Regions from separate parts of the Vibrio sp. QJM3NY_26 genome, predicted to be linked through region 2. Evidence: predicted binding sites of a transcription regulator. Region 2 holds the regulator's gene; each other region holds the start of a gene.
What was found. The regulator CRP, encoded in region 2, controls carbon source genes, mostly activating them, when cyclic AMP is high. The targets are predictions, from matches to a motif close to TGTGANNNNNNTCACA.
Positions count from the first base shown of each region.

Region 1: pyrG (CTP synthase) is a predicted target of CRP. The motif match lies at 1,909-1,924, and genes of this name have one in related genera.
Region 3: rppH (RNA pyrophosphohydrolase) is a predicted target of CRP. The motif match lies at 2,726-2,741, and genes of this name have one in related genera.

Region 1 covers NZ_CM173515.1:2,933,816-2,938,913, reverse strand. The annotation lists gene relA (GTP diphosphokinase) at 1-813, shown strand, start outside; gene mazG (nucleoside triphosphate pyrophosphohydrolase) at 1,061-1,876, shown strand; gene pyrG (CTP synthase) at 2,009-3,649, shown strand; gene eno (phosphopyruvate hydratase) at 3,731-5,029, shown strand.
Region 2 covers NZ_CM173515.1:3,121,026-3,126,123, forward strand. The annotation lists gene AC3CH4_RS13970 (hydrolase) at 243-1,235, shown strand; gene AC3CH4_RS13975 (YheU family protein) at 1,335-1,547, shown strand; gene AC3CH4_RS13980 (phosphoribulokinase) at 1,625-2,494, shown strand; gene crp (cAMP-activated global transcriptional regulator CRP) at 2,734-3,366, shown strand; gene AC3CH4_RS13990 (DUF1338 domain-containing protein) at 3,544-4,335, opposite strand; gene astD (succinylglutamate-semialdehyde dehydrogenase) at 4,586-5,098, opposite strand, start outside.
Region 3 covers NZ_CM173515.1:552,947-558,044, reverse strand. The annotation lists gene ptsP (phosphoenolpyruvate--protein phosphotransferase) at 1-2,053, opposite strand, end outside; gene rppH (RNA pyrophosphohydrolase) at 2,056-2,574, opposite strand; gene mutH (DNA mismatch repair endonuclease MutH) at 3,191-3,856, shown strand; gene AC3CH4_RS02420 (DUF6482 family protein) at 3,943-4,254, opposite strand; gene AC3CH4_RS02415 (hypothetical protein) at 4,469-4,720, opposite strand.

The DNA of each region.
Region 1 (5,098 bases), 190 kb from region 2:
GATTGGTTAAACCCGATCACAGGCTTTGTTCACTCAAGTCGAGCACGTGCAAAAATTAACGCATGGTTCCGCGCTCAGAGTCGTGAGAAAAACCTTGAAGCCGGACGAGATATTCTAGAAGTCGAGCTAGGCAGAGTCGGAGCGACGCTGAAAGATGCCGAGCAATACGCGCTGAAACGATTCAACGTCAATACTCCAGATGAACTGTATGCGGGTATTGGTAGCGGCGATATGCGTATCAACCAAGTCGTTAATCACATCAATGCTTTGGTCAACAAGCCGACAGCGGAAGAAGAAGATAAAAAAGCGCTCGAAAAGTTGCTTGAGTCTGACAACAAGCCCGCTCATCAGAGTCGTCCGAAAAAGGATGCCGTCGTCGTTGAAGGTGTCGATAACCTAATGACGCACTTAGCTCGTTGTTGTCAGCCAATCCCTGGCGATGTGATCAAAGGTTACATAACTCAAGGTCGCGGTATTTCAGTGCACCGTAGCGATTGTGAACAGTTAAGTGAGCTTAACCTGCATGCACCCGAACGTATCATCGATACTGTGTGGGGAGATGGTTTTGTCGGCTCGTATATCTTAACGCTGCGTGTAGAGGCCCTTGAGCGTACCGGCTTGTTGAAAGACATCACATCCTTGTTCTTGAACGAAAAAGTCAGTGTAACGACAATGAAGAGCCGTATTGACTATAAACGTCAGCTGTCGGTGATGGATTTCGATTTGGAAGTGACCAATATTGAGATTCTGAGTCGAGTGACCAGTCGAGTAGAACAAATCAAAGATGTCATGAGTGTAAAACGCCTCGGCTAACTTTCACGTTGCATTAGTCACTTTTACTGCGTTAACTGCGCTTTCTTGTTCCATCACATAGGCGAGCTATGCTCAGGAATCGCGAAAGCTTGTTGCCTTGTTAAAGTAACAACTGCTTAGTGAAAGATGCGTAATTTAGAGAATTAGACAGTATCAACAAAGGTGAGTGGTTTTGGCTGCTCACCTTTTTTAGTTTTAGAAGACGTTATAAATTTAAAAATCAAAGACAGTGAATAGGAAGAAAACGATGAATCACCCGATTGAACAACTTGAACAGATTATGGCTAAGCTGCGCGATCCTGAAGGTGGCTGTCCTTGGGATTTGAAACAAAATTTTGAAACAATTGTGCCGCATACTATCGAAGAGACGTATGAGGTGGTGGACGCGATTCACAACAAAGACTGGCCGAATCTACAAGAAGAGTTGGGCGACCTGTTGTTTCAGGTGATTTTCTACAGTCAGTTAGCAAAAGAGCAGGGCTTGTTTGAGTTCTCTGATGTGGTCGACGGTATCAATGAGAAGCTAACGCGCCGCCATCCGCATGTGTTCTCTGATACTGAGTTTGCCAGTGATGAAGAAATTAATGCGAACTGGGAAGCTGAAAAAGCCAAAGAAAAAGCACAGGCAGGCAAAACTCAAGAAAGTATTCTAGACTCAATACCAAACTCTCTACCTGCACTTTCACGTGCTACAAAGATTCAAAAGCAAGTCGCGAAATTTGGCTTTGATTGGGACTCTATCGGCCCGGTTGCAGATAAGGTTTTAGAGGAAGTTGATGAGGTGCTAGAAGAAGCACTTCAAGTAACGCCAAACGAAGAGTTAGTTGAAGAAGAACTGGGTGATTTGTTGTTTGCTACCGTCAATTTAGTGCGACATTTGGGTAAAAATCCAGAAACGGCTCTCAATAAAGCCAATCTGAAATTTTCACGCCGCTTTAAAGGTGTGGAACAAAAAGTTCGTCAGCAAGATAAAATTTTGACCGACTTTTCTCTACAACAGCTTGATTCCATGTGGGATGAAGTCAAAGTGGCGGAGAAAAGATCATCAAAGCTTTTATCATGAATTGATTTGAAGCAAAAAATAAAAAATTGCAGTGTGATAGATTTCACGTTGTGGCGATAAGGGGCTTCTGGTATATTTTCATCCCGTCCAGAAGTAATCCATTTCCCTCATTCAACCAATTTCAGGTTAAACATGACGACAAATTACATTTTTGTTACTGGCGGGGTTGTATCCTCTCTAGGTAAAGGTATTGCAGCAGCATCTCTTGCGGCTATTTTAGAAGCTCGTGGTCTTAAAGTGACTATGATGAAGCTTGACCCTTACATCAACGTTGATCCAGGCACTATGAGCCCAACTCAGCACGGTGAAGTGTTCGTTACGGAAGATGGCGCTGAAACTGACCTTGACCTTGGTCACTATGAGCGATTCATTCGCACCAAGATGACTAAGCGTAACAACTTCACAGCAGGTCGTGTTTATGCTGACGTTCTACGTAATGAACGTCGTGGTGACTACCTAGGTGCAACAATCCAGGTTATTCCTCACATTACTAACTCTATCAAAGAACGCGTAATCTCTGGCGCTAAAGGCCACGATATCGCGCTTGTTGAAGTTGGTGGTACTGTTGGTGATATCGAATCTCTACCATTCATGGAAGCGATTCGTCAGTTAGCTGTAGAACTAGGTCGTGAACGCGCGATGTTCATGCACTTAACTCTCGTTCCTTATTTAGGTGCAGCGGGTGAGCTTAAAACTAAGCCAACGCAACACTCTGTAAAAGAGCTACTGTCTATTGGTATCCAACCTGACATTCTAGTTTGTCGTTCAGATCGTGTTATCCCAGCAAACGAACGTAAGAAAATTGCTCTTTTCTGTAATGTACAAGAAAAAGCCGTTATCTCTATGAAAGACGTAGATTCAATCTACAAGATCCCACAGTTAATCCGTGCACAGGGTACTGATGATCTTGTATGTAAGCGTTTCGGTATCGATGCTCCAGAAGCTGATCTGTCTGAATGGGAACAAGTAATTTACGAAGAAGCTAACCCAACGGGTGAAGTAACGATTGGTATGGTTGGTAAGTACATTGAACTGCCTGACGCATACAAATCAGTAAATGAAGCGCTGAAACACGCAGGCTTGAAAAATCGCCTAAGTGTCACAATTAAATATGTAGATTCACAAGATGTTGAGTCTAAAGGCACTGAAGTTCTACAAGGCCTAGATGCAATCCTAGTTCCTGGTGGCTTTGGCGATCGTGGTGTTGAAGGTAAGATCCTTGCTGCACAATACGCTCGTGAAAACAAAGTACCTTACTTAGGTATCTGTCTAGGTATGCAAGTTGCTCTTATTGAGTACGCTCGTAACGTTGCGAAAATGGAAGGGGCACACTCTTCTGAATTCTGCAAAGAAACTAAATACCCTGTTGTTGGCCTAATCACTGAGTGGATTGACGGCGAAGGTAAAGTTGAAGAGCGTACTGAAAAATCTGACCTAGGCGGTACAATGCGTCTTGGTTCACAGCTTTGTCACCTTGCTAAAGGGACGAAAGCTTACGAATTATACGGTAGCGCGACGATCCATGAACGTCACCGTCACCGTTACGAAGTGAACAACAATCTTCGTCCACAAATTGAAAAAGCGGGCCTAAAAGTATCGGGTCTATCTGCGGACAAGAAACTGGTTGAAGTTATTGAGAACCCGAACCACCCATGGTTCGTTGCTGCTCAGTTCCACCCAGAGTTCACTTCAACACCTCGCGATGGTCACCCATTGTTTGCAGGTTTCGTTAAAGCGGCTGGCGAATTCCAGCGCGGCGAATTAGAAAAGTAAAAAGGAATCCAGGTAGCTGCGTAAGTTGTGCTGCTACCTTTAAATTTGACATTTATATATTCAACGAGAAGGAAACATTCAATGTCTAAGATCGTTAAAGTTCTAGGTCGTGAAATCATCGATTCACGTGGTAACCCAACTGTAGAAGCTGAAGTACACCTAGAAGGCGGTTTCGTAGGTATGGCTGCTGCTCCATCTGGCGCATCTACTGGTTCTCGCGAAGCTCTTGAGCTACGTGACGGCGACAAATCACGTTTCCTAGGTAAAGGTGTTCTTAAAGCAATTGAAGCTGTAAACGGCCCAATCGCTGACGCTCTAGTTGGTAAAGACGCTAAAGCACAAGCTGACGTTGACCAAGTTATGATTGACCTAGACGGAACAGAGAACAAATCTCAGTTCGGTGCTAACGCTATCCTTGCTGTTTCTCTAGCGAACGCTAAAGCTGCTGCTGCTGCGAAAGGCATGCCTCTATACGAGCACATTGCTGAGCTAAACGGTACTGCTGGTCAGTTCTCTATGCCTCTACCAATGATGAACATCATCAACGGTGGCGAGCACGCTGATAACAACGTTGACATCCAAGAGTTCATGATCCAACCAGTTGGCGCTAAAACTCTTAAAGAAGGTCTGCGTATCGGCGCTGAAGTATTCCACAACCTAGCTAAAGTTCTTAAGTCTAAAGGCTACAGCACTGCAGTTGGTGATGAAGGTGGTTTCGCTCCTAACCTTAAATCTAACGCTGAAGCTCTAGAAGTTATCGCAGAAGCTGTTGCAGCTGCTGGTTACGAACTAGGTAAAGACGTTACTCTTGCTATGGACTGTGCAGCATCTGAGTTCTTCGACAAAGAAGCTGGCATCTACAACATGAAGGGCGAAGGTAAAACTTTCACTTCTGAAGAGTTCAACCACTACCTAGCTGAACTAGCGAACAACTTCCCAATCGTTTCTATCGAAGACGGTCTTGACGAGTCAGATTGGGATGGCTTCAAGCACCAAACTGAACTTCTAGGCGACAAGCTTCAAATCGTTGGTGACGATCTTTTCGTTACAAACACTAAGATTCTTGCTGAAGGTATCGAGAAAGGCGTAGCTAACTCTATCCTTATCAAGTTCAACCAAATCGGTTCTCTAACAGAGACTCTAGCTGCTATCAAGATGGCTAAAGACGCTGGCTACACTGCAGTAATCTCTCACCGTTCTGGCGAAACTGAAGATGCAACTATCGCTGATCTAGCGGTAGGTACAGCTGCAGGTCAAATCAAAACAGGTTCTATGAGCCGTTCTGACCGTGTTGCTAAGTACAACCAACTAATCCGTATCGAAGAAGCTCTAGGTTCTAAAGCTCCTTTCAACGGTCTTAAAGAAGTTAAAGGTCAATAATTCCTAGCGAATTAGTCATCTAAGCTTTTTAAATGCCTCGCTTATGCGGGGCATTTTTTTTGCCTCAAA
Region 2 (5,098 bases):
AAGCTTACCTTGGTAGTATCGCTCTTCGTTTCCACACGGGAGTGGCGCGCATGACTAGCAATATGTTTGAAGCTCAATCTCGACAATATTCAACCAGTTACCTACACCCTGTTTTTGTAACCCGTATCAGTGAAACCCTTGCGCTTATACCGAGAATCAACCAAGCTCAAATAAAAACGTGGGCGTTTCGCTAAAAGCTCAACACTTTATCAAAGCCCATAAAAGAAGCATGGACTGTTTTTATGACAATATTTACCGCAGCCGCTGGTTTATCTAATCCGCACTTACAAACCTTAGTGCCACGATTTATTAGAAAGCAGGCATTGTTTGACCCTCAATGGCAAACCTTAGAAACACCCGACGGTGACTTTCTCGATCTTGCTTGGAGCGAATCGCCAGAGGGTGACACCCCAAGTAATGAGGCTCGAAGTAACAAGCCGATATTCGTTCTATTCCATGGCTTAGAGGGAAGCTTTGAAAGCCCTTATGCCAACGGACTGATGAATGCCTTTGCTAAAGATGGCTGGCTATCAGTGATGATGCACTTCAGAGGCTGCAGCGGAAAGCCCAATCGCTTGGCTCGCGCTTACCATTCAGGTGAAGTCGAAGATGCACGCTTTTTCCTAAGACATCTACACGCCCAGTTTCCCAATAACCCTAAGGTAGCGGTTGGTATCTCTTTGGGCGGTAACATGCTGGCGAACTATTTGGCTGAGTACGCGGACGACCCATTGCTGTCGGCGGCGACGATTGTCTCTGCACCTTTTGATCTGGCTTGTTGCTCTAGTCGTATTGAGCGAGGTTTCTCTAAGCTCTATAAAAAGTACCTGCTCAACTCTCTCAAATCGAATGCCTTGAAAAAGATTAAGCTGCTGCAAGAAAAGCTCGGTATCACCGCCGAAACCATTAAGAAGATAGACAAGCTGTATGAGTTTGATGAACGGATTACTGCGCCTCTGCACGGGTTCAAGAATGCTCAGGACTACTATGCTCAGTGCTCAGCGCTTCCAAAACTTAATAAGATTAAACTACCGACTCAGATCATCCATGCCAAAGACGATCCGTTTATGACAGACGACGTGATTCCAAAGTTCGTGTTGCCCGATAACATCGATTATCGCCTATTTCAAAAAGGCGGCCATGTGGGGTTCATTACCGGTAGCACGCTCAAACCAAGGTTTTGGTTAGAAGAAGCATTACCCGCCTACTATGAAAGTATTCAAGATTCAGCATAATGGCCGAGCCTTTTTTAAGGACTGAGTGGTAAACGTCACTAAACACAGTAATCAACACATCAATAAACCTATTTATGAACATAAAAGAGAGAAGTATTTATGATCATCCCATGGCAAGACATTGCGCCAGAAACACTGGAAAACCTCATTAAAGAATTCGTGCTGCGTGAAGGCACAGACTACGGCGACGTAGAGGTTTCACTGCAAAACAAGATTGATCAAGTGAAACATCAATTAGCCTCAAAGGAAGTCAGCATCGTGTTTTCTGAGCTGCATGAAACCGTTGATATTCAAGTCACAAAACGCTTCTAAGCTGCGCTCATAAAGGAGCCGTGTTATAGTGGTAAACGATTGCTAACAAGTAAGTTACTCAAAAGACAAGGGTTGTCATGTCCGCTAAACATCCAATTATTGCGGTGACGGGTTCATCAGGAGCCGGCACCACCACTACCTCAGAAGCCTTCCGAAAAATGTTCAATATGATGGACGTGAAGGCCGCTTGGGTTGAAGGGGATAGTTTCCATCGCTTCACTCGACCAGAGATGGACGTCGAGATCCGTAAGGCTCGCGAGCAAGGTAAGCACATCAGCTACTTTGGTCCACAAGCCAACGATTTTGGCGCATTAGAAGAGTTCTTCCGTCAATACGGTAATGAAGGCACGGGTAAAGTCCGTAGTTACCTACATACCTTCGATGAAGCCGTGCCTTACAATCAAATGCCGGGCACCTTTACGCCATGGCAAGAGATCCCAGAAAATTCCGATGTGATGTTCTACGAAGGTCTTCATGGTGGCGTGGTAGATGGCGACATCAATGTCTCACAACACGTCGACTTGCTGATCGGCATGGTGCCAATCGTCAACCTTGAGTGGATCCAAAAATTCGTTCGTGACACACGCGATCGTGGCCACTCACGCGAAGCAGTAATGGATTCTATTGTTCGCTCAATGGATGATTACCTTAATTACATCACCCCACAATTTTCACGTACTCACATCAACTTTCAGCGTGTTCCAACCGTAGATACATCGAATCCACTGAACGCTAAAGGGATTCCAAGTTTAGACGAAAGCTTCGTTGTTATACGTTTGCGTGGCATCAAAAACGTCGATTTCCCCTACCTTCTAGCTATGATAGATGGCTCATTTATGTCACGCCACAACACGCTTGTGGTGCCAGGCGGTAAGATGAGTTTTGCTATGGAGCTCATTGTAAGGCCCATCCTACAACAGCTCATCGAAACCGGAAAAATAGGTTAACAAGACACCATTCTGGTTGATTACTTTTCATACCGTGATCATGTGCACAATTTTGCGTAAAAAATCGTAGCTTGGTCACGATTAAAATCAAGAAATAGTACCTGAAAAAGGATACTATTCTTAAACGAAACACAAGATAGCTTGCAGCGCTCAACGAGTGCTCTTATCCTACAAGTCAATCCAGGCTTAGCTAAAATACGGAAAGCGGCAAGCATACCCTGCAGAGGAAGTAAGATATTATGGTTCTAGGTAAACCCCAAACCGATCCAACATTAGAGTGGTTCCTTTCACACTGTCATATTCATAAGTACCCTTCAAAAAGTACTTTGATTCATGCTGGTGAAAAGGCAGAAACCTTGTACTACATCGTTAAAGGTTCTGTGGCAGTTCTTATCAAAGACGAAGAAGGTAAGGAAATGATTCTTTCTTACCTAAACCAAGGTGACTTCATTGGTGAACTTGGCCTCTTCGAAGAAGACCAAGAGCGTACTGCATGGGTTCGTGCAAAATCTCCTTGTGAAGTGGCTGAAATTTCTTTCAAGAAATTCCGTCAACTTATCCAAGTGAACCCAGATATCCTAATGCGCCTTTCAGCGCAAATGGCAAACCGTCTACAAGTAACTAGCCAAAAGGTTGGTGACTTAGCGTTCCTTGACGTAACAGGTCGTATCGCTCAAACGCTACTTAACCTAGCGAAACAGCCAGATGCAATGACTCACCCTGACGGCATGCAAATCAAGATCACTCGTCAAGAGATTGGCCAGATTGTTGGTTGTTCTCGCGAGACAGTAGGCCGTATCTTGAAGATGCTAGAAGAGCAGAACCTAATTTCTGCACACGGTAAAACTATCGTGGTATACGGCACTCGTTAATCTCGATTAACTGAGCCAAAAATTTGAAAGCCACCAAATGCAAATTTGGTGGCTTTTTTGTTTTCTAAAGATCTAGAGAGCAGATGCGAATGGAGCACCTCCCGCGTCCAAGCGCAAACACTCTCAAAGCGAAGCGTACCCGCATCTTTAGGGTAAAGCCCGTGCTCGTATCTTTCTTTAACCGTTGGTGCTCTCAAAGATCTTGTCAGCCGATGCTGCAACAAATCCTGTATAAAGCTCACCATTCGCCATCGCATAACGCTTAGCGAACTCGTAGAAGCCACCAGGAATCACCTCATTGCCTTCAACAAATGAAACTGGGACTTTGTCTGCCATTGTAGATGATTGCTCTAATAAGACCTCTGGAGAGCCTTTAACCTGACCGCCAGATGCATTGATAGTGAAACCTGAATCACTCAAATAGTCATTCACAGTCTGTACTTCATCGAACTCATTAAGCTGATTCACACTCACCGTAAAGTGGTTGGCACCGTAACCATGAGCCGCTAGCCAAGACGCGTATTCACTCTCTTTTGCTAGCACTTGGAAATCCGCGAAGCTCAGATCCCAAAGGCGACCACCAAACAAGAACTCATGACCTTGAAGCTTGCTTACGTCCACTTGCTCAACCAACTTAGCAACGATCTGTTGTAAGTCACTTGAACACTCTTCTACCTTCAACTCACTAATGAACACTTTCGGTTGGTTTGGGTCTGGGTGCTCGTAGTGCTTAGCCACTAACTTCTTGCTCTCAAACAAGTAGTCGCCACACGCCTTGTAGCCTAATTCAAGGAAAGGCTTGGCCAGTGTTTCAATACCCAGAGGTGCAACATTGAAAGTACGCAGTGCAATATGATCATTAATCAAGGCTTCGTCTTCTTTCAGCAGATGATGAACTTTCTCAGCCGATGGGCAAAGCCTGTGAATGTAATCGTCCCATAGTGATTTAAAGAGTAGATCGGGCGTCATGGTGACTCCTTGTCAGAGGTTCTAGCAAGCTAGTAATTTGGATTAGAAAGGGAGAGGCTGGACACAGAGTCAGCAGCCATCAGCCTGTGACATACTTGTTCTATTATTATCTACCGCCCAATCGAGGTGTCGGACGTGGGTGAAAAGAGGAAGCGATAACACCGCTTCCTTATTACACAATCAATCTGTTACTCATGAACCTAGAGCTCATAAGCTTATGATTCATCAAGTTATAGCTTAAAAGCCAAAACTACAGCTCAATACCTGGGCTAAACGTAGCTGGCAGTTGAGTTTCACCACCTTCCATTGACGCCATTGGGTAAGCACAGTAGTCCGCCGCGTAGTAAGCACTTGGGCGTAGGTTGCCTGAAGCACCCGGGCCACCAAATGGTGCATCACCACTTGCGCCTGTTAGCTGGCGGTTACGGTTAACAATACCCGCACGGATATGGTCAACGAAGTATTCCCACTCTGAATCGTCTGTTGATACTAAACCGGCAGACAAACCAAAGCGCGTGTCATTAGCCAATTCAACGGCTTGCTCTAACGATTGGTAACGAACCACTTGCAACAATGGGCCGAAGTACTCTTCATCTGGCAACTCAGCAATGTTGGTTGCATCGATTATACCCGGAGAAACAAACGCCGCTTCGCCCGCTTTTGCTTCGACTAGGCTTACACCACCTAGTGATTGCAGATTAGCTTGTGCGTTCAGAATGAACTTAGCGGCCGTTTCAGAGATTTGTGGTCCCATGAAGGGTGC
Region 3 (5,098 bases), 880 kb from region 2:
CCAACCCAATCAGTAACAACGCGCCCATAGGATCACCGGCTAGCTCGCCACAAATACACACAGGTAATTGATGTTGCTTACAAGTATCATGAATTTGTTTTAATGCCATGATCACCGCTGGGTGCATTGATTCATAGACATCAGATACTCGTGAATTGTTCCGATCAACCGCTAATAAATATTGAGTTAAGTCGTTGGTACCGACTGAAACAAAGTCGACCTTATCAGCAATCAGCGGCAGTATGTAAAGCATTGATGGCACTTCAATCATGATACCAACGCGAGGCATACGCACTCGGTTATCAAGCTCATGCACTTCGTCATACGCTTGTTCAATAAGTTGTAGCGCGTCATCCAGTTCCTGAGCACCAGAGATCATCGGCAGCAAAATACTCAAGTTATGGCTTTCACAGCTCGCACGTAGCATGGCACGTAACTGAATAATAAAGATGTCAGGATGATCGAGCGTAAAACGAATACCACGCCAGCCAAGAAATGGGTTGTCCTCTTCGATTGGAAAATAAGGTAAGGCCTTATCGCCACCGATATCGAGTGTACGCATCACCACTTGCTTCTCAGGGTAGCTCGCGAGTACAGAACGGTATTGCTTGAACTGTTCGTCCTCTGACGGAAACCTCTGCTGCAACAAGAAAGAAATTTCGGTTCGATACAGCCCCACCCCATCAACGCCTTGGTTGATAGCGATATTGGTGTCGGCACTCAAGCCCGCATTAAGCAAGATCTCGACTTGCTGGTTGTCTTGCGTTTTTGCCGGTAAGTATAGTTCTCGATTGACCATAGAAGAGAGCTCACTCTCTTCTAAAATCAGCCCTTGATATTCTTTGAGCAGGTTTTGAGTCGGCTCAATAAAGATCTCGCCACTATACCCGTCAACAATCGCTTGCTTACCATTAGCTTGAGCAAGATTTAGGTTAACCCCCATAACAGAAGGAATACCCAAAGCTCGAGATAAAATCGCGGCATGTGAGTTCGCCGCCCCTTCCAAAGAAATAACAGCTAAAAGTTTTTCTTTGGGAATAGAGGCCAATACCGAAGCCGTTAACTCTCGAACCACCAAAATAATTGGCTTATCTAGCGTGCGAAGTTCATGTTCAGAATTGTGAAGGAAATAGAGCAATCTTTGACCAAGCTCTCGGATATCTTGTGCCCTCTCACGAAGGTACACGTCTGACATACGAGCAAAGCGATTCGAGTAGCTCTCAACAACCTGCCTTAATGCCCAATCGGCCTTATCGCCTTTCTGGATTTGGCTCTTAAGATCCTTACGCAACATTGGATCGTTGAGTAAGTGAGTAAACAGGTCAAAGATCGCCAACGCGTCTTTATTGATTTCACTATCTAGGCGCTTTCGCATTCGCTTAAAGTCATTGAGAGCATTTTCGACGGCGACTGCCAGCATTTCATGCTCTCTTTCAACATTAAGCGTCGATGCTGGATAAACATCGGTGAGTTCAGGCTGAGTGTTATCCCACCATAAATCACCAATCGCAACGCCCGATGAAGCTGCAATACCTTTAATCTTAGGTAGCTTCTGTTGCTCTAAAAGCCAATGGCCTTGAGTTTGAGCGTGCGCCACAATGACCGCAAGTTGTGCTGAGAGTGTGACAAGGAAGGATTCTTCCATCTCACTGAATAAACGAGGAGACTTCTGTTGAATGACCAATACGCCAAGCACTTGCTTACGATGGATAATCGGAGTGCCGAGAAAAGAGTGATAAACCTTTTCTCCAAGCTCTGGAAAAAACTTATAAGCAGGGTGAGCAGACGCTTGTGCAAGGTTGATAGGTTCAGCACTTCTTTTGACAAGGCCAACCAGACCTTCGTCAAAACCAATGTGAATGCTATTGCCTTTGAAGATCAGGCCTTGAGTTGCCATCAACTCAAGACGCTGCATATCATTATTTGCCAAATACACGGTGCAACATTCCGTCTGCATCGCACTGCATGTCTCTTTAACCAAAATATCAAGAGCCGTCGACACATCTTCAACTCTTGATACGTGTTCAACTATTTCCCTTAGTTGACTGAGCATGCTTAACCTCTACGCAATTTGCGTTTTCCTTTTGTTTTTCGCTCTTTAAACGGCATTGCTAAAGATGCGAATTCTTTCATCGCTCGACGGTAAACATCTCGCTTGAAAGAAACAACTTGTCGAACTGGGTACCAGTAACTCACCCAACGCCAACCATCAAACTCAGGTGTACTTCCACGCTGCATATTGATCTGCGATTCATCGCAATCTAAGCGTAAAAGGAACCACTTCTGTTTTTGTCCAATACAGACAGGTTTAGAATCCCACCGAACCAGTCGTTTGGGCAGCTTATAGCGTAACCAATGACGACTTGTCGCGACGATCTTTACATCCTTTTTAGTAAGGCCAACCTCTTCATACAACTCGCGGTACATTGCCTGTTCCGGAGTTTCACCTTCATCTATTCCCCCTTGAGGGAATTGCCATGAATGTTGCCCGTATCGTTTAGCCCAGAAGACCTGACCATGGTTGTTACAGATTACAATACCAACATTTAATCGGTAACCATCGCCATCTATCACTGGCCAACCTCTATCTAAATTTTTAATTACTCTGATTTTTCCACATATCCCCAATCGGAGCAAACTTAGTGACGTGACAAGCGCTATATTTATGAATATTAACTAAGAATATGGATAAGTTTTGCTCAAATTCTAGTTACCCACACAAGAGTGAGACATAGACCACATTTATTCACCTTTTCTGTGAATAACTATGTGAAGAATTACCCGCAATCGTTTTTTTTAATCCATAGATTCATCAACATCAAAAACACCAAGTCGAGTAAATATAATTTATTTAATTAAAAATCAATTAATTAGAATTAGAATTTCATTTTTAAAAACATTAAAAAAGTAAAAGATCTTTCAAAAACAGAACATGGTTAAAGATCAACCACTCCGATGTTTATCCACACTAGTAAGCGAAAGATTCATTTTGAGCCCCATTTGGCAAGCATTTAATCCACCATAAACCCCTGTTTATTTATCCACTAAATTAATATTTCAATTAATTACCTTTATGTCCTGTGGATAACCATGAGTTTGATCCCTTTCCTAACAAGGAGATCATTTCTTAACCAGTCGTCATATGGTGATAACTTCTGGTAAAATCATTTTTTTGATCATGTCTTTTATTATGAAACCAGAACCACAAACACAACAAGAGCTGCTAGACAGAGCGTATGCTATCGCCGGAATGACCTTTAAAGAGCTCGCCGATGAAGCTGAGATGGTGATGCCAAACGACCTCAAGCGTGATAAAGGCTGGGTTGGACAACTATTGGAATGGCACTTGGGTGCGCCCGCTGGCAGTAAACCAGAACAAGATTTTGCCAAACTCGGTATCGAGCTTAAAAGCATCCCGATTGGCTACTCTGGAAAGCCACTCGAAACCACCTTTGTTTGTGTCGCTCCATTGATGGGCGTGCAAGGCATAACTTGGGAAACCAGTCACGTTCGAAACAAGCTGTCTAAAGTGTTGTGGATCCCAGTTGAGGGAGAAAGAGAGATTCCGCTGGCAGAAAGGCATGTTGGCTCCCCATTACTCTGGACACCAAGCCTAGCTGAAAACGAACTCCTGAAAAGAGATTGGGAAGAGCTGATGGAGTTGATCGTGTTGGGTAACGTTGAGCAGATAACAGCAAGACACGGTGAAGCACTGCATTTAAGACCAAAAGCGGCCAACAGTCGCGTGTTAACAGAAGCTTACGGTGCAAGTGGAAAACCTATCAAGACTAAGCCACGTGGTTTCTATCTACGGACTCAATTCACCCATAAATTACTGACAACTCATTACGCATAGAGCTTTTATCTAGCATAGATGGACCAAACTATCAGTATGTTACAAACCGCCAGTAACTAGAATCAATCTCTAGCTATAAATGCTCTCTAATGAGGTTTAAGCGCCAGTTCAATATCACAGTAGCTTTGGCTCGGCTCATTACCAAACTCATCATAGGCGTTGTGTAAGCGAAGATACGCCTTTTCAAAACCGAGCCGGAGCAACTCTTCTTTCACTTGATCCAAGGATCCAAAGTGAAGCGGCTCACCGTCTTGCTTTACCGGTTCTAGCTTGTGTTTATATTCCACTGCTAATAGATATTCCGAGATATCGGAACAGCCAATAACGTATACCTTCGGTGTTTGATAAGAGTCTTTGTGCTCTCCATGTAACCACATGTCTAATTGATGCTTTTGCATAGCCAGCCTCCCTTGCTCTATAAAGCGTAGTAGAACTCTTTTTCTTTACTAGATAACGACTTAAAAAAGCACACATAACTGCTTAAAAAAGCAAAAAAGAGAAGCAAGTGCTTCTCTTTTTTGGCCTGTTTTAGTTCAAAAGCTTGCACTTTCGACGCCGCAACTATCACTGATATTTATCTTAAGGGGTGAAAGGCGCTATCACCCCACAAGATTACGTCGGTATTCGCGCGCTTAAGACTCGACGAAGATGACGAACTCGACGTTCAATCGTAACGACTTCAGGTTCAGAAAAACCAATTGGTCGACCATCGGCTTCAAGGCCAATATCTCTCAATAAATGAGTATTGTTCCATGGTAGATCGTATGAACTACGACGAACTTTTCGTTGCCATTCACGCTCTTCACGACGAAGGTCTGCACGGATAAGGACTGTTGCTAGTTTTAAGTATACTGAGTGACGCATAATAACTCTCCAGTTGTAAAATAAACTGAGGAAAAATAGCGTGTTAGATAGTATGAGGGCTTCTCACTTAGCTGCTATTTTTCCGCAGCCAAATAAGGATACGGATCTATTAGTTAGGTTTATCTTGGGTGTTTCGATCGGCCATGGCTGATGCTTGTGACATAACAGTCACCATGTCAGTACACGGATCAAACGACGCGCAAATATGCTGTATAAAATCGAAATGTTTCATTTGCGCCTCCAAACTAACTAAAAAATCCAAAAAGAAATGAGATAATAAAAGCAAATAAGTCTTTGTTAAGCTATTGCTTTCACGGTTAAAGTCTAACCAAGTGAGTATATTATTCAACCGATAATTGATTAACAATTTCAAAACAA